Regions from separate parts of the Streptomyces sp. NPDC051907 genome, predicted to be linked through region 2. Evidence: riboswitches for the same ligand, from Rfam matches in the RefSeq annotation. Region 2 holds a riboswitch; each other region holds the start of a gene.

The links. Region 2 has a riboswitch for cyclic di-AMP ahead of AB0M39_RS19855 (LysM peptidoglycan-binding domain-containing protein). Riboswitches for the same ligand answer to the same signal wherever they lie in the genome.
Region 1: another riboswitch for cyclic di-AMP. It lies ahead of AB0M39_RS22790 (transglycosylase family protein); the one in region 2 lies ahead of AB0M39_RS19855 (LysM peptidoglycan-binding domain-containing protein).
Region 3: another riboswitch for cyclic di-AMP. It lies ahead of AB0M39_RS04945 (NlpC/P60 family protein); the one in region 2 lies ahead of AB0M39_RS19855 (LysM peptidoglycan-binding domain-containing protein).
Region 4: another riboswitch for cyclic di-AMP. It lies ahead of AB0M39_RS13940 (M23 family metallopeptidase); the one in region 2 lies ahead of AB0M39_RS19855 (LysM peptidoglycan-binding domain-containing protein).

What each region holds. Positions count from the first base shown of each region.
Region 1 is NZ_JBFAYB010000045.1:10,064-14,825, forward strand. It holds gene AB0M39_RS22780 (cytochrome P450) at 1-632, shown strand, start outside; gene AB0M39_RS22785 (transglycosylase family protein) at 746-1,672, shown strand; cyclic di-AMP (ydaO/yuaA leader) riboswitch at 1,936-2,111, shown strand; gene AB0M39_RS22790 (transglycosylase family protein) at 2,115-2,774, shown strand; gene eno (phosphopyruvate hydratase) at 3,441-4,721, shown strand.
Region 2 is NZ_JBFAYB010000035.1:26,204-30,965, reverse strand. It holds gene AB0M39_RS19860 (chitinase C-terminal domain-containing protein) at 1-1,608, opposite strand, end outside; cyclic di-AMP (ydaO/yuaA leader) riboswitch at 2,223-2,417, shown strand; gene AB0M39_RS19855 (LysM peptidoglycan-binding domain-containing protein) at 2,422-3,228, shown strand; gene AB0M39_RS19850 (hypothetical protein) at 3,877-4,257, shown strand; gene AB0M39_RS19845 (class I SAM-dependent methyltransferase) at 4,368-4,762, opposite strand, start outside.
Region 3 is NZ_JBFAYB010000005.1:19,404-24,165, reverse strand. It holds gene AB0M39_RS04955 (NlpC/P60 family protein) at 1-632, opposite strand, end outside; gene AB0M39_RS04950 (hypothetical protein) at 960-1,313, shown strand; gene AB0M39_RS04945 (NlpC/P60 family protein) at 1,511-2,731, opposite strand; cyclic di-AMP (ydaO/yuaA leader) riboswitch at 2,734-2,897, opposite strand; gene AB0M39_RS04940 (hypothetical protein) at 3,118-3,912, shown strand; gene pcrA (DNA helicase PcrA) at 4,328-4,762, shown strand, end outside.
Region 4 is NZ_JBFAYB010000019.1:85,670-90,431, reverse strand. It holds partial or broken gene AB0M39_RS13955 (GNAT family N-acetyltransferase) at 1-174, opposite strand, end outside; gene AB0M39_RS13950 (HPr family phosphocarrier protein) at 264-545, shown strand; gene AB0M39_RS13945 (GntR family transcriptional regulator) at 736-1,422, opposite strand; gene AB0M39_RS13940 (M23 family metallopeptidase) at 1,699-2,469, opposite strand; cyclic di-AMP (ydaO/yuaA leader) riboswitch at 2,482-2,644, opposite strand; gene AB0M39_RS13935 (pitrilysin family protein) at 2,873-4,255, opposite strand; gene AB0M39_RS13930 (pitrilysin family protein) at 4,273-4,762, opposite strand, start outside.

The DNA.
Region 1 (4,762 bases), on a different contig from region 2:
TGGGACAAGAGGGCTCGGACGACCTGATCTCGGGCCTGATCCGCGCCTCGGACCACGGCGAGCATCTGACGGAGAACGAGGCCGCGGCTATGGCCTTCATCCTGTTGTTCGCCGGCTTCGAGACGACCGTGAACCTGATCGGGAACGGGGTGTACGCGCTGCTGCGCAACCCCGGGGAGCGGGACCGGCTCCAGGCGTCCCTCGCGGCGGGGGAGACGGGTCTGCTCGCCTCCGGCGTGGAGGAACTCCTGCGCTACGACGGGCCGGTGGAGATCGCCACCTGGCGGTTCGCCACCGAGAAGCTGAGCCTCGGCGGGCAGCGGATCGAGGCCGGAGACCCCGTCCTGGTGGTGCTCGCCGCCGCCGACCGGGACCCCGAGCGGTTCGCCGAGCCCGACGCCCTCGATCTGTCGAGAAGCGACAACAAGCACCTCGGATACGGCCACGGCATCCACTACTGCCTCGGCGCCCCGCTCGCCCGGCTGGAAGGGCAGACCGCCATCGCGACGCTGCTCAGGAGGGCGCCGGACTTGCGGCTTGCGGGCGATCCGGACGATTTGCGGTGGCGTGGGGGTCTCATTATGCGTGGATTGCGCACTCTGCCGGTTGAGTTCACACCCCAGCAGAACTGACGGTCCATCATGTTCGTGACTTTCACGTGATCTCCGCTGCATCGACTTGTGACTCGCGTTCGAATGCCGCTACGTTCACCGTCGATCCAAGCTGTCACGCGAAAGGCAACCGCATGCGCTCCGGGAACGGACGGCACCGCCGACCCCGTCAGGCTCCGGCCCTCGTCGTCGCGGCAGGGGTGACGGGATCGGCCATCGCGATCCCGCTGCTCGGCGCGACCTCGGCCTCGGCCGCCGACGGCACCACATGGGACCGCGTCGCCGAGTGCGAGAGCAGCGGCATGTGGAGCGCCGACCTCGGCAACGGGTACTACGGCGGGCTCCAGCTCTCCCAGGAGACGTGGGAGACCTACGGCGGCACGGCGTACGCGCCGCGCGCCGACCTCGCGAGCCGCACCGAGCAGATAGCCGTGGCCGAGATGGTCCTGGCCGCGCAGGGGCCGGACGCCTGGCCCGGCTGCTCGTCCATCGCCGGACTGAAGATCGCGGGATCGGCCGACGGCGTCACCGCCCAGCCGACGCCGCGGCCGAGCGCCCCGATCGACCAGCCCTCCGGCGAGCCGACCGGCGAGGCGGCCGAGACCACCTCCGACAAGCCGGAGAAGGAGTCGTCCTCCGACGAGCCGGCGGCCCCCTCGAAGCCGGAGCAGTCCGCCCAGCCGAGCGCGCCCGCCCGCAGCGAGGAGAGCGCCGAGCCCTCCAAGGGCGCGACCCCCGAGTCGGGCTCCGGCGCCGGGAAGCACCGCGGCGAGCCGGCGCCCGAGGGGACCGAGTCGGGCAATACGGACAATGAGCGTGAAAGCGGCCGACATGCCTCACGGGGTGACGGTTCAACACGTGAGCCTGCGAATGCGGACACTTCGCCCGGCGAGTACACGGTCCGCACCGGCGACAGCCTGTGGACCATCGCCGACGAGCAGGAGGTGCCCGGCGGCTGGACCGCGCTCTACGAGGCGAACCGGAAGGCCGTCGGCGAGGACCCGGACCTGATCCTTCCTGGCCAGAGCCTCGATCTGGACCACTCCTCCGACCCGAAGTAGCGGCAGTTCGCGGGCTTATGTCCGTTCTGTGTAAGTGAGACAAGGGTCTCTTTGTCCTAACTGGCGTGGCTCGCCTACCGAATGTGCACACTTCGCCCCCGACCTGCGGAAATGTAATCGCCCCAAAGGGCGGAAAGGGCGATTTCTCCCCGATGTTCGTCTTTGAACATCGGGGAGCGGTGTGTCTACGGTCTGACCGCTCGCCATCGCGGGCACCGCTGACCGTCACGCCGAATCCTGCCGTCGGTCGGGGGGACCAGTCGTCGCGTCATGCGCCGAAGGCAGGAGCGGGGGACCCAGGTAAGCGCCGCCCCCCGGCCGTTGCTGACGAACGGCCGTGGAACGGCTTGGGGTGAAGCCGCGCGCTAGGTCGCGCGGCCGGGCAACTCATCTGGCCCGAACCCGACAGCTCACCTCGTAGGCGTCGGTGAGGAGATGTCCCATGCTGTTCTCCAGCAAGTCCAAGCACCGTCGTCCCTCGAAGGCCACCCGCATCGCCACGCTCGCCGGCATCACGGGTGCGGCCGTCGCCGCCCCGCTGCTCGGCGCCACCTCCGCCTCCGCCGCGACCGCCTCCGAGTGGGACACCGTCGCCCAGTGCGAGTCCGGCGGCGACTGGTCCATCAACACCGGCAACGGCTTCTACGGCGGCCTGCAGTTCTCCGCCTCCACCTGGGCCGCGTACGGCGGCACCGCGTACGCCGCGACCGCCGACCAGGCGTCGAAGTCGCAGCAGATCCAGGTCGCCGAGAAGGTCCTCGCGGGCCAGGGCAAGGGCGCGTGGCCGCACTGCGGCGTGGGCCTGTCCGACGCCGCGTACACCGGCGCCGCGGAGAAGGCCGCCCCGGCTCCGGCCAAGCCCGCCGCTCCGAAGCGCGCCGAGGCGCCCACGACCCGCTCCGAGCGCCCCGCGGCGCCGGCGAAGGCGAAGGCCGTGAAGAAGGGCGACGGCGAGTACAAGGTCAAGGCCGGTGACACGCTGGGCTCGATCGCCGAGGAGAAGAAGGTCGAGGGCGGCTGGAAGAAGCTGTTCGACCTGAACAAGGACGTCGTGGACGACGCGAATGTGATCTACCCGGGTCAGCTGCTTCACCTGAGCTGATCTGGTGTGGGGCGTGCCCCGCGAGACCCGGTGGACCCGGCGGCCCACCGGTGCTCGCGGGGCACTGCTCTGCGCGGACGCGCCCCCCGTCCCCGGGGGCTCCGCCCCCGGACCCCCGCGCCTCAATCGCCGGCGAGGCTGATTTGGGGCGCTGCCCCGGACCCCGCGCCTCAATCGCCGGCGGGGCTGAATGTCGGTCGCCTCAAACGCCGGCGGGGCTGGATGTGCCCGGGAAACCCAGCCCGTCCGGCGATTGAGGACACGGCCGAAGGCCGTACGGGGGCGCAGCCCCCCGAGGCAACGGTGACATGCCCTGTGCGGGCTGCCCGCGGGGCGCTGCCCCGGACCCCGCGCCTCAAACTCCCCCAGACTTCGTCCGGGGGGACCCCCACGGGGCTTGGTTTGCGGCTCAAGCGCCCACGGGGCTGGATGTACCCGGCGAGGCTGAGTGTGCGCGGCCGGGCTGAGGTAGGGCCGGTATACGCGGAGCGATTCGCGTTACTCATAAGTAGATGTCGGCTGCTTTGTCCCATATCCCCGCCCTTCACGCCGTTTTTCGTCCCAGCGGGCGGGCATCGGCTGGCCGAGGGTCCGCAGCCGGTTAGGCTCTTGTCGCAAGGCCAAAGAGACCTTGCGTATAGCGTCACATCCCAGAAGGAGATGCTCGTGCCGTCCATCGACGTCGTCGTAGCCCGGGAAATCCTGGACTCCCGAGGCAACCCCACGGTCGAGGTCGAGGTTGGCCTCGACGACGGCAGCACCGGCCGTGCTGCTGTCCCGTCCGGCGCCTCCACCGGTGCGTTCGAGGCTCTTGAGCTCCGCGACGGTGACCAGAACCGCTACCTCGGCAAGGGCGTCGAGAAGGCCGTCCTCGCCGTCATCGAGCAGATCGGCCCGGAGCTCGTCGGCTACGACGCCACCGAGCAGCGCCTGATCGACCAGGCGATGTTCGACCTGGACGCCACCCCGGACAAGTCCTCCCTCGGCGCCAACGCCATCCTCGGCGTCTCCCTCGCCGTCGCGCACGCCGCCTCCGAGGCGTCCGACCTGCCGCTTTTCCGCTACCTCGGCGGCCCGAACGCGCACCTGCTGCCCGTTCCGATGATGAACATCCTGAACGGCGGCTCGCACGCCGACTCCAATGTGGACATCCAGGAGTTCATGATCGCGCCGATCGGCGCGGAGTCCTTCTCCGAGGCCCTGCGCTGGGGCGCGGAGGTCTACCACACCCTCAAGTCCGTCCTGAAGACCAAGGGCCTGTCCACCGGTCTCGGCGACGAGGGCGGCTTCGCCCCGAACCTCGGCTCCAACCGCGAGGCGCTCGACCTCATCCTCGAGGCGATCAAGCAGGCCGGCTACGCCCCGGGCAAGGACATCGCGCTCGCGCTCGACGTCGCCGCGTCCGAGTTCTACAAGGACGGCAAGTACGAGTTCGAGGGCAAGTCCCGCTCGGCCGCCGAGATGACCGAGTACTACGCGGAGCTCGTCGCCGCGTACCCGCTCGTCTCCATCGAGGACCCGCTGTTCGAGGACGACTGGGACGGCTGGAAGACCATCACCGACAAGCTCGGCGCGAAGGTCCAGATCGTCGGCGACGACCTGTTCGTCACCAACCCGGAGCGTCTGGCCCGCGGCATCGAGGAGGGCTCCGCCAACGCCCTGCTGGTCAAGGTCAACCAGATCGGCTCGCTGACCGAGACGCTGGACGCCGTCGAGCTCGCCCAGCGCAACGGCTTCAAGTGCATGATGTCCCACCGCTCGGGCGAGACCGAGGACGTCACCATCGCCGACCTCGCCGTCGCCGTGAACTGCGGTCAGATCAAGACCGGCGCCCCGGCCCGCTCGGACCGCGTCGCCAAGTACAACCAGCTGCTGCGCATCGAGGAGATCCTCGACGACGCCGCGGTGTACGCGGGCCGCTCGGCGTTCCCCCGCTTCAAGGGCTGATCGGGCTCACTGCCCCAAGCCTCCGTACGTCCCCGGTCGCG
Region 2 (4,762 bases):
CTCGTACTGGCCCTTGGCGGCGTTCCAGTCGTAGTCGCCCGCGAGCTCCCAGACCATCGTGCCGCCGATGCCCCGGTCCACCACATAGTCCGCCTTGGCGGCGACGGACTGCTCGTCCTCGGTGGAGAGGAAGACCTTCTTCTGCGCGTTCCAGAGCCAGGGGGCGACGAGCGTGGAGTCGTACTTACGGGCATATGTGCCGGTCAGCGTGGTGTTCGAGGGGAAGCCGTACTGGGAGACATAGTCCCCGACGATGCCCTTCTCGAGGTTCTTGGCATGCCACATGGGGTTGGACCCGGCCGGGGACTCCTTGCCGGCGGTGTCCTTGTCGTGCCACAGGTTGTCGATGCCGACGGCCCCGTCGCCGCACTTGGTCAGTCCGGCCCCGGCCGGGCAGGTGGTCGAGGGGGCCCTGCCCCACAGACCGTCTGTGCCGCCCTGCACGTTCTTGAAGCCGCGCGTGTAGTAGGGGAGGCCGATGTTGATGCGGCCGGCCGGCATCGATCCGCGGAAGTAGTGGTACGCCCAGTCGGTGTTGAGGTATCCGATGCCGCCGTACTGGGACGTGGAGTAGACGCCCGCCGCGGCCAGCTCGGCGTCCTTGCCGTCGTCGAAGAGCGAGGCGTTGGGGCCGACGTACTCGTTCCACGCGCCATGCAGGTCATACGACATGATGTTGACGTAGTCCAGATATTTCTGGACCTGGAAGGTCTCCATCCCGCGCAGCAGATAGCCGGACGAGGGCGCCGCCACGGTCAGCAGATAGTGCCTGCCGTCCGCCGCGCCGGCCCGGTCGAGCTTCTCGCGCAGGGTCTTCATCAGCGCCGCGTAGCCCTTGACGAGCCCCGCCCGGCGGGCGTTGGAGATCTGGTAGTCGAGCGGATTGCCCGCGTCCTTCATCGACGTCGGGTATTCGTAGTCGATGTCGACGCCGTTGAAGCCGTACTTCTCGACGAAGTCGACGGCCGAATCGGCGACGGCGTCGATGCCCCTCTGGTTCACCGAGCCGTCGGCGTTGGTGGCCATCGAGTAGAAGCCGCCGGAGTTCACCCGGGCGCCGTCGTCGCCGAAGTAGCCGCCGGTCTCGGCCCAGCCGCCGACGGAGATCAGCGATTTCACGTGGGGATGCTGCTTCTTGAACTTCGTCAGGAGATTGAAGTGGCCCTTGTACGGCAGCGCGGGGTCCATCTCCGCCCCGGCCACGCCTGGCCAGGTCATCCCGGTGGCGGCGTTGGCCGCTCCGTCTTTCCCGACCGACAGCCTGCCTGCGGAGTCGATGTGCCCGAAGGCGTAATTGACGTGGGTGACCTTGTCCCAGGGAATGTCGGAGGCCAGGTAGGCGGGTGTGCCGTCCCTGCCGGTGCGCCAGCCGGTGAAGTAGCCGATGACGCGGCGCTGGTGGTCCGCGCCCATCTTCTCCCGGCCCTCGGCGTCGTAGACGGAGCAGTACGGAACGTCGACGCCTGGCGTCGTGTAGAGCCCGTCGGGACGACAGGACTCCTGGCCGGCGGCCTGTGAGACGCCTGCCGAGAGCGAGCCGGCCAGCAGCGCGGCGGCGGCTGCGCCGACGGCGAGCAGCGATGCTCTCGTACGGGTGGGGGACGGCACGGTGGATCCTCCTGAGGGGGGTCTTCTGCACCCGCCAGGGGGTGCAGGGCGGCGGCGTCGCACAACTGGCATGGGGATGGGACGGGTTGGGTCCTGGGCGTGCGCACGCCCAGGGCGGGATCCGTGAGGTGACGCAGAGATTAAAAGGACTAGACCATTACGTCAATAGGTCTGGACCATCTCGGATGGCGCGGGAGCGGCGATGCGGGGGAGGGGTCGGGGCGGCCGAATCGACCGGGTGGCAGTATGCCCGTTTTGATATGGAAAGCAGCATTCGCCCAGCGCCCACAGTGTCCGAAAAGCTCCGTATTCGCATTATTGAAGCGTGTTTAGAAAGTGCTGTCTGGATTGCGGGCTGCTCATGCGAAATATCGTGCTCTGGTACGCCGTCGTGCCGCATTCCGACCCGTATCCCCTTCAGTGAAATGGGTCACGCCGGCGGCTGCGGGTCCCGGGGGGCCGCTGAGGGCACTTCCGTTCTGCGCAAAGAAAGTTGGGTTATTCGATCAAAGGGGGCCGGCGGTTCTGATCGCTACGGAACAGGCCTCTCGCATTCCCTATTCGAATTCGGGGCTTGTTCCTTCCCGGCTTTCTCGCCTAACGTCACCGTCAATCCGGATGGAACGCCGAATCCTGCCGCTGTCCGGAATCCCTCCCACCCACTCACTTACGCACGGCAGGAGCGGGGGACCCAGGTAAGCCGCCGATCCGGATTCCGGAACGGCTCGGGGTGAAGTCGTATTCACAGTGCGACCGGACATCTCCCGTCCGAACCCGACAGCTCACCTCGTAGGCGACGGAGAGGAATTCGTCATGCCTGCAAAGGGAAAGCACCGCCGCCCCAAGTCCAGCTCGCTCACCCGGGGCATCGCCGCCGCGGGCACGGGCGGAGCCGCGCTCGTTCTCCCGGTGCTCGGCGCGACCGCCGCCGGCGCGGCCCCGGCCGCGACGCCGTCCGCCGCCGTGGCGCAGGCCGCCACGGCCGCCCAGCCCGCCGCCGCCCCGCAGGCGGCCCCGAAGACCTACCGCGTCGTCGCCGGCGACTCCCTCGCCAAGATCGCCCGAGAGCACTCCCTGAGCGGCGGCTGGAAGAAGCTGTACAAGGACAACCGCAGCGCCGTCGGCGACAACCCGCGGCTGATCCACCCCGGTCTCAAGCTCACCCTCGGCCAGAAGGCCGCGTACGAGCCCGCTCAGAAGCCGGCCCCCTCCAGGGCGTCCGCCGAGCGCGCCGACCGCTCCGAGCCCACGACCCAGCTGGCCGCCGAGCCCGTCGCAGCCCCGGCGAAGAAGTCCTACACCAACGACCTCGACGGCTGGATCAAGGAGTCGCTCGACGTCATGGCCGAGCACGGCATCCCCGGCTCCTACGAGGGCATCCACCGCAACATCATGCGCGAGTCCTCCGGCAACCCGCTGGCCATCAACAACTGGGACTCCAACGCCGTCGCCGGAACCCCGTCCAAGGGACTCCTGCAGGTCATCGACCCCACGTTCACCGCGTACCACGTGCCCGGCACGTCGATGGACAGCTTCGACCCGGTCGCCAACATCACCGCCGCCTGCAACTACGCGGCCGACCGGTACGGCTCGATCGACAACGTGAACGGTCCGTACTAGACCGCACCCTCTCCACTGCTGTGAGCCCCGGCGCGCCATGCGACCGGGGCTCCGGCCTGTCCGCAGGCGCGGCGCACGGCTCCCGCTGAAGCGCACGCGAGCAAGCCGCGCCGCCCTTCCCTCCGCCAGACCGGGGCCGTGCGCGACCGCCGTCAGCTCGGGCCGCCCGGATCGCTCGGGCCGCTCGGGCCGCTCGGGCCGCTCGAGCTGCCCGGGTCGCTCGGGCCGCTGAGGCGGCCGCGCACCCGGCGAAACGCGCTCGCGTCCCGCGCTCCCTCCGACGTCCCGGTGCGGACCCCCCGCTCCAGAACCGGCCGGCGGGCGACGGCGACCCGCCCGAGCGACGCGCGCGGGGAACTCTTCCAGCACTTCGGCCGCCGAAGGCGCCCCGTAGGCTGCCGCCGGCCCGCGCCCCATCCCCCGATCGGGCTATTCGCCTCTTGGGCGGACCGGCTCCGAACTCGGCCCCAGGGCAGCAAAGTGAAGCACCGTCATATAGCCCCCTCGCATGGGCAGTCGAAAAGAGCACGCGGCCGAATCGGCGACCCTGACAAGTGTCAGGGTCGTATCGCTCTCTATTCCGCCTACGCTGCGGGCTGCCGCCCCTTGCAGCGGCGGTCCCCTCTTCTATCTCCAAGGAGTTCACGCATGCTGAGGAAGAGCTACACGCGGGCTGCGACGCTTTTCGCGGCCACCGCCCTGCTCGCCGGCTCGCCGATCGCGGCCTCCGCCGCGACCAATTCCCAGGCGGCGGCCGCCGTCCACGGATGTCCCTCTGGGGCCGTGTGCATCTACCCGCAGGACGCGGGGTGGAACAACGACAAGCCCTCGCACTTCTACTACAGCTACGGTGCGCACAACCTCAACAACCAGTTCGGGACGCACCGCATCTTCAACAACCAGACCGACGGCGCGACGATGAGCACCTGCACGGGCTACAACGGCGCGGGCTGCGAGGGCAAGCTGCCGGCGTTCATGTACATCGACAAGAACCTGACGCCGATCAACTCGATCACCCTCCAGCGATAGGCGCCACGGCACCCGTACGCGGCGCCCGTACACGACCGTGCGTCGGGCGGGCCGGGGCTTGGTGCACAGCCTCGGCCCGCCCGCGGCCTCGGGGCGGCGCGGCGGGCCGCTCAGCGCAGAGCCGCCAGCACATGGCTGTTGCCGTACTGCCAGACCGTCCCGACCTGCGCGAACCCCGCCTCGCGCAACAGGGCGACATGGCCGGAGAGCGTCGGGGCGTTTCCCTCGCACGGGGGATGCCGATGGCTGCCGCGCCGCGCGAGGAGCGGCGCCAGCTCCGGATCGGCGGCGGCCCCCGACCACCACGACTCCCAGTCCTCGTGTGTGAACGCCAGCTCCCGCTCCGCGTGACGTCGCCCGATCTCCACGGAGAGCGCGGACACCCGCGCCGCGTCCAGCGCGATGTGGTCGCCGTTGACGAGCACGCCGCCGGGGCGCATCTGACGGGCGAGGTCGCCGTAGACCCGCCCCAGCGCCGCCTCGCCGAGGTAGTGCAGCGCCGTCG
Region 3 (4,762 bases), on a different contig from region 2:
GCCGTGCGCTGCTCGGCGGTCAGCCGGTCCAAGTGGCGCTCCGCCGCCGCGAGCTTGTCCTGCACGGTCGACTTGTGCGCGGCCAGCTCGCTCTGCCGGGCCTTGAGCGCGGCCGTCCGCCGTCCCGCCTCCGCCTTCAGCCGGGCGATCTCCACCAGCTGCTGCTCCACCCCCGAGATGGCGTCCGCCTGACGCGCGCCCACCCGCTCGGCGAGCGCGGCCCGCTCCAGGTAGTCGTCGGGGTCCGAGGTGAGCGCGAGCTGGAGCCCGGGGTCCATGCCTGCGGCGCGGTACTGGGCGGTGGCGATCGAGCCGAGCGCCATGCGCGAGTTGTTGAGCCGCTCGGTCCTGCGCACGGCCTCGTCCCGCAGCGAGTCCAGCGCGGTGCGCGCCTCGGCGGCCTGCTCCTTGGCCCCGTTGTACTTCTCCGCGGCGGCCTCCGCCTCCTGGTACAGCTTGTCGACCTTGGCCTTGACCTGAGCGGGGGTGAGGGCGGGCTCGGCGTACCCGGTGCCCTCGAAGGCGGTGGCGGTCGCCGCGCCGGCGAGCGCGAGGGTGGCGGCGGTCCGGGCGGCGGGCCCGGTGAGCGGATACTGCTTGGGTTTCCGGTGCACTGCCACGAGGGCGTCCACGTCCTTCCGATCCCTGCGGGTCCGGGTCCGGCGACGGACCGCACAGGGGGAGCGGCCCGCCGCCGGATTCCTCGGCGGTGGCGGCCGACTGTCGCCGGGAGGGTCCGGCGGCGGTGGGGAGTCGGTCACCTGAGGGAGGACGCTAAGCCTGGAGGTCACGGGGGTGAGGCGTACGGACCGATATTGCACAAAGGTGGACAGCACAAGGCGCGTTATGAGTGCCGGGCCCATGGCGCCGGACCGGGTTCCCGTCCCGTGTGACCGATGCGACGAATGAGGCATACCTGACCGGAGAGCGGTGGTATGGGGCCGGTTAGGCTCCGCCTCATGGACGTATTGATCAATGTCTTCGTGGCCCTGCACATCATCGGCATCGCCTCGCTGCTCGGGGGTTTCCTCACCCAGATGAAGGCGATGGGGGCGGGGACGGCGCGGTTCGTCCCGGCGATGCTGCACGGCGCGCTGACCATGCTGGTCACGGGCGTGGCGCTGGTGGGCCTCAACCAGGCGGACGACCAGCCGGTGAACAACCTCAAGATCGGCGTCAAGCTGGCGGTGCTGGTGGTGATCCTCGCCCTGGTGTACGTCAAGCGGGACGAGGAGCGGGTGGAGAAGGCGGTCTTCGGGGCGGTGGGCGGCCTGACGATCGCCAACATCTTCATCGCGACGCTGTGGACGTGAGTCGGCGTGGACGTGAGGCGGCCTGGATGTGAGACGGCGTGGACGCGTGAGGCGTCCGCTGGAGCGCGGACGCCTCCCAGGCGCGCCGGCGACGGCGAACGCCTGGGAGGCGCTGGGCTGCTACGCGGCCGCCAGGTCGGCGACCCAGGCGCGGGGCTGATGCCCGGTCTGGAGCCGTCTCCGTAGGGTCCCCGGGGTCAGGCCGGGCGGACGCTGCCGTAGATCGGCATGTAGTAGATCGACTCCTCGCGGACGTTCGCGCCCGGCTTGGGGGCGTGGATCATCTTGCCGTCGCCGATGTAGATGCCGACGTGGCTGATGTCGTCGTAGAAGAAGACCAGGTCGCCGGGGAGCAGGTCCTCCGTGGCGACGCGCTCGCCGGCCTTGACCTGGTCCCAGGTGGTACGCGGCAGGTCGACGCCTGCGGCCTTCCAGGCGGCCTGGGTCAGGCCGGAGCAGTCGTACGAGCTGGGGCCGGTCGCTCCCCAGACGTACGGCTTGCCGATCTGGGCGCGAGCGAAGGAGAGGACCTTGGCGGCCTTGGTGGCGTACGAGCCGTCGCCGGGGGCAGTACCGGGGCCCGTACCGGAGCCGGGGTTCGTGCCCGTGCCCGGGCCTGTGCCGCCCTCGTTCTGCTCCTGGCGGCGGCGCTCGGCCTCAGCCTCCGCCTCGGCCTTCTCGCGGGCCTCCGCCTCCTCCTTGGCCTTCGCCTCGGCCTTGCGGCGGGCCTCTTCCTGCTTCTTGCGCTCGAGCTCCGCGACCCGCGCCTTCTCGTCCGCCGTCAGCCTCGACAGCAGCGAGCGCGCCTCGGCGAGCTTGGCCTGCACCTCGCGCTTGCTGGTCTGCAGCGTCTTCTGGGACTCCGTGAGCGACTCGAGGCTCTTGGTCGCCTCCGTGCGCTGCTCGGCCGCTTCGGCGCGCTCGGTCTCGTAGTCGTCGATGACCTTGCGCTGACGGTCGGTCATCCGGTCCATCAGCTGCGTCTGGTCGAAGTACGACTCCGGGCTGTCCGCGAACAGCAGCGCGGCGGTCGGAGTGACCGCGCCCGTCCGGTACTGCGCGGCGGCGTAGTTGCCGAGGGCCTGCCGTGACTCGTTGAGCTTGTCGGTGCGCTTGGCGGCCTCGTCGAGCATCCCGTCGACCTCGCGCCGCTTCTCGGCGGTGGCCTCCTTGGCCTTGTTGTAGCGCTGGGTCTCCGAACCGGCCTGCCGGTACAGGTCGTCGACCTTCTTCTGTACTTCCTCGACGGAGGGGTTCGGGTCGGCGGGCGCCGCGTCGGCGCTCTGCGTCGACAGCAGGGTGACGCCGGCGAGCGCAGCCGTAGTGAACCCGACGGCGGGGGAGTTGGTGCGTATTCCGGCCATCCCGGGGATTCCGGTACGGGTACGCGGCTTGCGATGCGACGCCAAGGCCGACATCTCCTTCTTCCGTGGACCGCCTACCGGGTTAGCTGTCGGGTTCGGGCGGAACGGAAGATCGCCCTACGGACCGAGTGGGTCGCGGTCCGATTCACCCCAAGTGTGCAAAGTGGGTCCCCGGTTCCGAACTTCCGTGTGGATAGTCCGAATTCGGCGCAGGCGACCCGATTGGCGTGGTTCGCCAAGGGGGGACGGGACCACCTGATCGAGCACGCTAGCCAATACGTGTGGCTGTTGTGAAGGTTGATGGTCGATATGCCCGATACATTTTCGTGACCAAAGTGAGAACCTGTGGACGTTTGACTGGTGAGTCCCGGGATTGAGCCCGGTTACTGGAAGGTTCAGGGGTGGGGAAGAGAAAGTCAGGTTTGGCTGGAATGTGTGCCATGGCCTTACTGGCGGCGGTGGCGAGCGGCTGCGGCTCGGGGGAGGAGTCGCAGAGCTCGGGGAAGGGCGGCGAGAGCTCCGCGCCCGACCCGAAGAGCGACGGGCGGCTGATGTCGCAGTCGCTCAAGGAGTTGAAGGGGTATCGGTCGGCCAGGTTGCAAAGCTCCGCACACGACCTCCGCGGCGACCGAGACGGCAACTGCGCGGGGAAGACCGAGAAGGCCCCCTTCGCGTTCACCGAGGTGATCGCGCAACGCGGCGAGCGCGCCTGGATCCGCCTCGACGACGAGATGCTCAAGCAGTACCGACAGCTCGCGACCGTGATCGGCCCGGAGCAGGTGGCGAAGTACGAACCCGCCGCCGAGAAGGCGCGCGGAAAGTGGATCGAGCTGACGCCGAGCGAGATGAAGGACGACGAGACGCTCAGGCTCTGCGATCTCGACCGCGGCTTCGCCTCCATCCCGGAGAGCGTGGAGTCGGCGAAGCGGCTGAACCCCGGGACGACGCGCTACGAGGCGCGGGACAAGCCGGAGGAGAAGCTGATACCGCTCGTCCAGCAGCCCGAGGACGACGGGGTGACCGTCTATCTCTCGGTCAAGGGCGGGACCGCTCCACAGGCCATCGAGTTCGAGATCGACGACGAGCCCGTTTCGCTGACGCTCAGCGAGGTCGACAAGCCGGTGAAGGTCGTGCCGCCCCAGCCGTCCGAGATCGTGCCGTCGGCCGACGTGGCAGATCTGTACCCGGACCCGGAAGTGATGAGGAAACGGGAGCAGCAGAACCAGGAGCCGTAGCCGGTCGCGGGCGCCGGGTCAGGGGAGATCGGCGGCCGTGAGGCGGCTGTGAGGCTGTGAGCTTCAAGCGGCCGGGGGCGGGCGGGGTGCGGCGCGCTGGGGCGTGCGGCCTGGGCAGGGAGCCTGGGGCCTGCGCGGGGGGTCCTGGCCGCCGCGTACTGGCATGGGGTCGCGGGTCGTGACGTCGTACGACCGTGGCCTGGCCTGGCCTGGCCAGACCTGCCCCCGGCCCGTAGTGCCTGCCCCTGCCCCTTCAGGGCCCGCCCCGCCCGCGTCCGGACACGCCAGCCAGCCGCATCCGGCCGCGGGTCCCGCCCGTATTCGGACGCGGCTCCCCGTCGTATTCGGACGCGACCGGGGCCGTATGCGAATGCGGCCGCGGGCTGTCAGTGCGGCCGCCTAGACTCGTAGAGCGATGAGCAGCCTCTTTGACGACAGCTTCCTGGCGGACCTCCAGCCCCACACGGAGGAGCACCCGCCGCCGCCCGAGGACTCCGATCCGGAGCAGGTTCCGGACGATCTCTTCCAGGGCGCGTTCGACGTGCCCCCGGCCCGGGATCCGTACCACCGGGACGGCGCCCCCCGCACCGTCGTGGACCCCGCCGCCCTGCTCGAGGGGCTGAACGAGCAGCAGCGGGCCGCCGTCGTGCACACCGGCTCGCCCCTGCTCATCGTGGCCGGCGCGGGCTCCGGCAAGACCCGGGTGCTGACCCACCGGATCGCGCACCTGCTGGGCACGCGCAGCGTCCACCCCGGGCAGATACTGGCGATCACCTTCACCAACAAGGCCGCCGGCGAGATGAAGGAGCGCGTCGAGCAGCTCGTCGGCCCGCGCGCCAACGCCATGTGG
Region 4 (4,762 bases), on a different contig from region 2:
GTAGTACTTCGACTCGTCCGAGACCTGCTCGTAGAAGCTGACCAGCCGCCCGGCGTCCTCGGTGGTGATCGGTCTGATGCGTGCGGTGCCGCCGTCGCGCAGCACCACGTCGGCTTCCCAGTGATCGGGATAGGCATGATCGGAAACCTGATCCGGCTGCTGCGGAGGCTGCATGGGAGAAGCGTACGGTGAGTCGACAGGAGCACGCCGGAGTACATGAGAGACTGGTCTAGACAACCCGCTAAGACTTGAAGGGCAACACCATGGCTGAGCGCCGCGTCAATGTCGGCTGGGCCGAGGGCCTTCACGCCCGCCCCGCTTCCATCTTCGTCCGTGCCGCCACGGCGTCCGGCGTCCCCGTGACGATCGCCAAGGCCGACGGCAGCCCCGTCAACGCCGCCTCCATGCTCGCCGTGCTCGGGCTGGGCGCGCAGGGCGGCGAGGAGATCGTGCTCGCCTCCGAGGCGGACGGCGCCGACGTCGCCCTGGACCGTCTGGCCAAGCTGGTCGCCGAGGGCCTCGAGGAGCTCCCGGAGACCGTCTGAGCCGCAGTCGCCCACGACAGAGCCGCGGATCCCGAATTCGGGAGACCGCGGCTCCGTTCTATTCCGGGACGGAGATATCCGGCTGGATCCACGCGAGCGGATCCAGGGACAGACCGACAGACCGGAATAGGAATTCGGGCAGCAGGACAGGCCCCCCGATAATTCCTTCCCTTTGTATACGGCGCGACTGTTAATGCCGGAGGCTCGCGGTGTTTACGGCATGTTGCGAAGTCCTCACGGTCCTTGTGCGCTCCTGTCCGCGCAGCCGGTGAGCGGCCACCGCCCGCTCGGCGTGCAGGGCGGTCAGCGCGCGGGCGCGCTCGCCGTCGCCGCGCGCCACCGCGTCCACGATCGCGCCGTGCTCGGCCCAGGACTCGACGGGCCTGGCCGGCTGCTCGACCGCGTACATCCACGCGATCTTGTGCCGCAGCTGGGTGAGCAGGGCGGTCAGCCCGGGGCTCTGGGAGGCCTGGGCGAGCGTCTCGTGGAACCAGCCGCCCAGGGAGCGCAGATCCTCGCCCTGGCCGCGCCGCGCCCGCTCCTGGCCCAGCCTGACCAGGCCGCGCAGCACCTTGAGGTGCGCGTCGGTGCGGCGCTGGGCGGCGCGGGCGGCGCCCAGCGGCTCCAGCAGCAGACGGATGTCCAGCAGGTCCGCGGCCTCCTGCTCGGTGGGCTCGGCGACACAGGCGCCGGCGTGCCGGCGGGTAGTGACGAAGCCCTCGGACTCCAGGGTGCGCAGGGCCTCGCGCACCGGGACCCGGGAGACGCCGTAGCGGCGGGCGAGCTGCTCCTCGGTGAGCCGGCTGCCGCGCGCGAATACACCGGAGACGATGTCGTCGCGGATCGCCGTGCATACCGAATGCGCAGGAATGCGCATGACCGAACCTCCGCTTTAATCCGCGCGAAACGCAGCCGATTGACTTCTGTTCGGCAACCCTATTGCAACGGACGCGATTTTCCGATGGCCCACCGAAATCCATGGACACCTTTTGGCCAGGAAGCGCCGCGGGCGACGGCGAGGGCGGTTCGGGGGCCGGGAGGCGGGCGGGGCCGGGGAACGCCGAAGGCCCCGGCGGGGACCGGGGCCTTCGAGAAGGAGAGCGGGATCAGGCGGACGCGCGGCGCCCTGGTGCGGGCGCCCGGCGGCCGGTGATCAGACCTTGACGCCGTGGGAGCGCAGGTAGGAGACCGGGTTGATGTCGGAGCCGTACTCCGCCGTGCTCCGGGCCTCGAAGTGGAGGTGGGGGCCCGAGGAGTTGCCGGTGGAGCCGGAGAGGCCGATCTGCTGGCCCGGGGTGACGTCCTGGCCGACCGAGACGCCGATGGAGGAGAGGTGGCCGTACTGCGTGTACGTGCCGTCGTGCATCTTGATCACGACGTTGTTGCCGTACGCGCCGCCCCAGCCCGCCTCCACGACGGTGCCCATGCCGACGGACACGACCGAGGAGCCGGAGGCGGCGTGGAAGTCGACGCCGGTGTGGCTGCCGGAGGACCAGGCGGCGCCGCCGGCCTGGTAGGCGGTGCTGACATACGAGCCGGCGACCGGGGCGGTGAAGGAGAGCAGGCGCTTGCGCTCTGCCTCGCGGTCGGCGCGCTCCTTGGCCTCGCGGGCCTCCTTGACGCGGGCCTCGGCCTGGCGCTTCGCCTCGGCCTCGGCCTTCGCCTTGGCGGCGGCGCGGTCGGCCTCCAGCCGCTGCACCTCGGCCTGGTCGGCGATCTCGTCCGCGAGGGAGTCGACGGCGACTGTCTGCAGGGTGCCGGTGTCCTCCATGGAGGGGGCGCCGGGCTCGGCGGCGAGCGCCGGGGAAGCGAGGGTTCCGATGACGCCGGTGGTGGCGAGGGCCGCTACGCCTGCCATGTTCGCGCTCTTGCGCGACAGGCGGCTCGGGGCACGGTGCTTCCCGGTGGCACGGGTGAACGCCATGGAGAGGCTGATCCTTTCCTTCCTTCTCGCCTACCGGGTTAGCTGACGGGTTCGGAGCAGGAAGGTCTCCTACGGGCCCCTCCGCGGCTGCGAAGGCGTCCGATTCACCCCAGGGACTGAGTGGGTCCCCGGCTCCCCAGGCTCGCGCCTGACGGGGACTCGGCGATGACTGTCCGATGCCGCGGGTGCGGCGGGCTACTGGCGAACAGCCGCACTGACGCTAGGCGGGCGCTCTTTCAATCGCCAAACAGACGGCCCTTTTTGTAGCGCACGCCACAGGGCAGACAGGCAACTAGCCAACAAAACGGACATACGACGGAACCCCGGGCATCGCACTGAAGCCGGGGTTCCGTTTCCTGCTGTGGAGTTGTCGTGCCGCGCGCCGGGGACGGCGGGAGGTCAATCAGCCTGTGACAACAGTCACTTCGCCGATGCCCAGCGCCTTGACCGGCTCCGCGATCTGCGCGGCGTCGCCGACGAGCACGGTGACCATGCGGTCCACCGGGAAGGCGCTGACGGCCGCGGCCGTCGCCTCCACGGTGCCCGTCTCGGCGAGCCGTACGTACAACTGCGCCTGATAGTCGTCCGGGAGGTGCTGCTCGACCTGGTCGGCGAGCGTGCCCGCGACGGACGCGGCCGTCTCGTACTTCAGCGGGGCCACGCCCACCAGGTTCTGCACGGCGACGTCGCGCTCGGCGTCGGTGAGGCCCTCGGCCGCGAGCGTGCGCAGCACCTTCCAGAGGTCGTCCAGCGCCGGGCCGGTGTTGGGGGTGTCCACGGAGCCGCTGATGGCGAGCATCGAGGCGCCCGTGGCCCCGCCCGGGGCGGTCGGGGATGCGGAGCGCAGCACCTGGCCGAAGGCCCGTACGCCGTAGGTGTAGCCCTTCTCCTCGCGCAGGACGCGGTCCAGCCGGGAGGTGAGGGTGCCGCCCAGGCAGTACGAGCCGAGGACCTGCGCCGGCCAGACGCGGTCGTGCCGGTCCGCGCCGATGCGGCCGATCAGCAGCTGCGTCTGCACGGCGCCGGGCCGGTCCACGATCACCACGCGGCCGGTGTCGTCCGCGGTGATCGGCGGCATGGGGCGCAGATCGGCCTTGTCGCCGGTCCAGCCGCCCAGGGTGTCGGCGAGGACGGCGTCCAGGTCGACGCCCGTCAGGTCGCCCACGATCACCGCGGTGCCCGTGGCGGGCCGCACATGCCCCTCGAAGAAGGCACGCACGGCCGCCGCGTCGATGCGCTTGACGGTCTCCTCCGTGCCCTGGCGGGGGCGCGACATGCGCGAGGAGGCCGGGAAGAGCTGCTTGGACAGCTCCTTGGCGGCGCGGCGGGCCGGGTTGGCCTGCTCGTGCGGGATCTCGTCCAGGCGGTTGCGGACCAGGCGCTCGACCTCGCTGCTCGCGAACGCGGGCGCGCGCAGGGCCTCGGACAGCAGGCCGAGCGCCTTGGGCAGCCGGGAGACCGGGACCTCCAGAGAGACCCGGACGCCGGGGTGGTCGGCGTGCGCGTCCAGGGTGGCGCCGCAGCGCTCCAGCTCGGCGGCGAACTCCTCCGCCGAGCGCTTGTCGGTGCCCTCGGACAGGGCGCGCGCCATGATCGTGGCGACGCCGTCGAGGCCCTCCGGCTCGGCGTCCAGGGGAGCGTCGAGGGAGAGCTCCACGGCCACGACCTGCTGGCCGGGGCGGTGGCAGCGCAGCACGGTCAGGCCGTTGTCGAGCGTGCCGCGCTCGGGGGCCGGGAAGGCCCACGGCCTGGCCTCGCCGGCCTGCGGCTGCGGGTGGAAGTCCATGCTGACGGCAGCGTCGCTCACTGGTCGGCTCCCTCGTTGTCGTCGCTGTCGTTGTCGGCGCCGTCTTCGGCGGCGACCGGCTCGTAGACCAGCACCGCCCTGTTCTCGGGGCGCAGCCGGGCCTTGGCGACCGCCTGCACCTCCTCGGCGGTCACCTCCAGCACCCGCTGCACGGCGGTCAGCGCCAGCTGGGGGTCGCCGAACAGCACGGCGAACCGGCACAGTTCGTCGGCGCGCCCGGCGACCGTGCCGAGCCGGTCCAGCCACTCGCGCTCCAACTGGGCCTGCGCGCGCTCCATCTCCTCGGGCGTGGGGCCCTCGGCGGCGAACCGCGCCAGCTCCTCGTCGACCGCGGCCTCGATCTGGGGCACCTCCACGCCGCCGGACGTCTTGACGTCCAGCCAGCCCAGCGAGGGCGCGCCGGCCAGGCGCAGCAGGCCGAATCCGGCCGCCACGGCGGTCTGGTCGCGGCGGACCAGGCGGTTGTGGAGCCGGGAGGACTCGCCG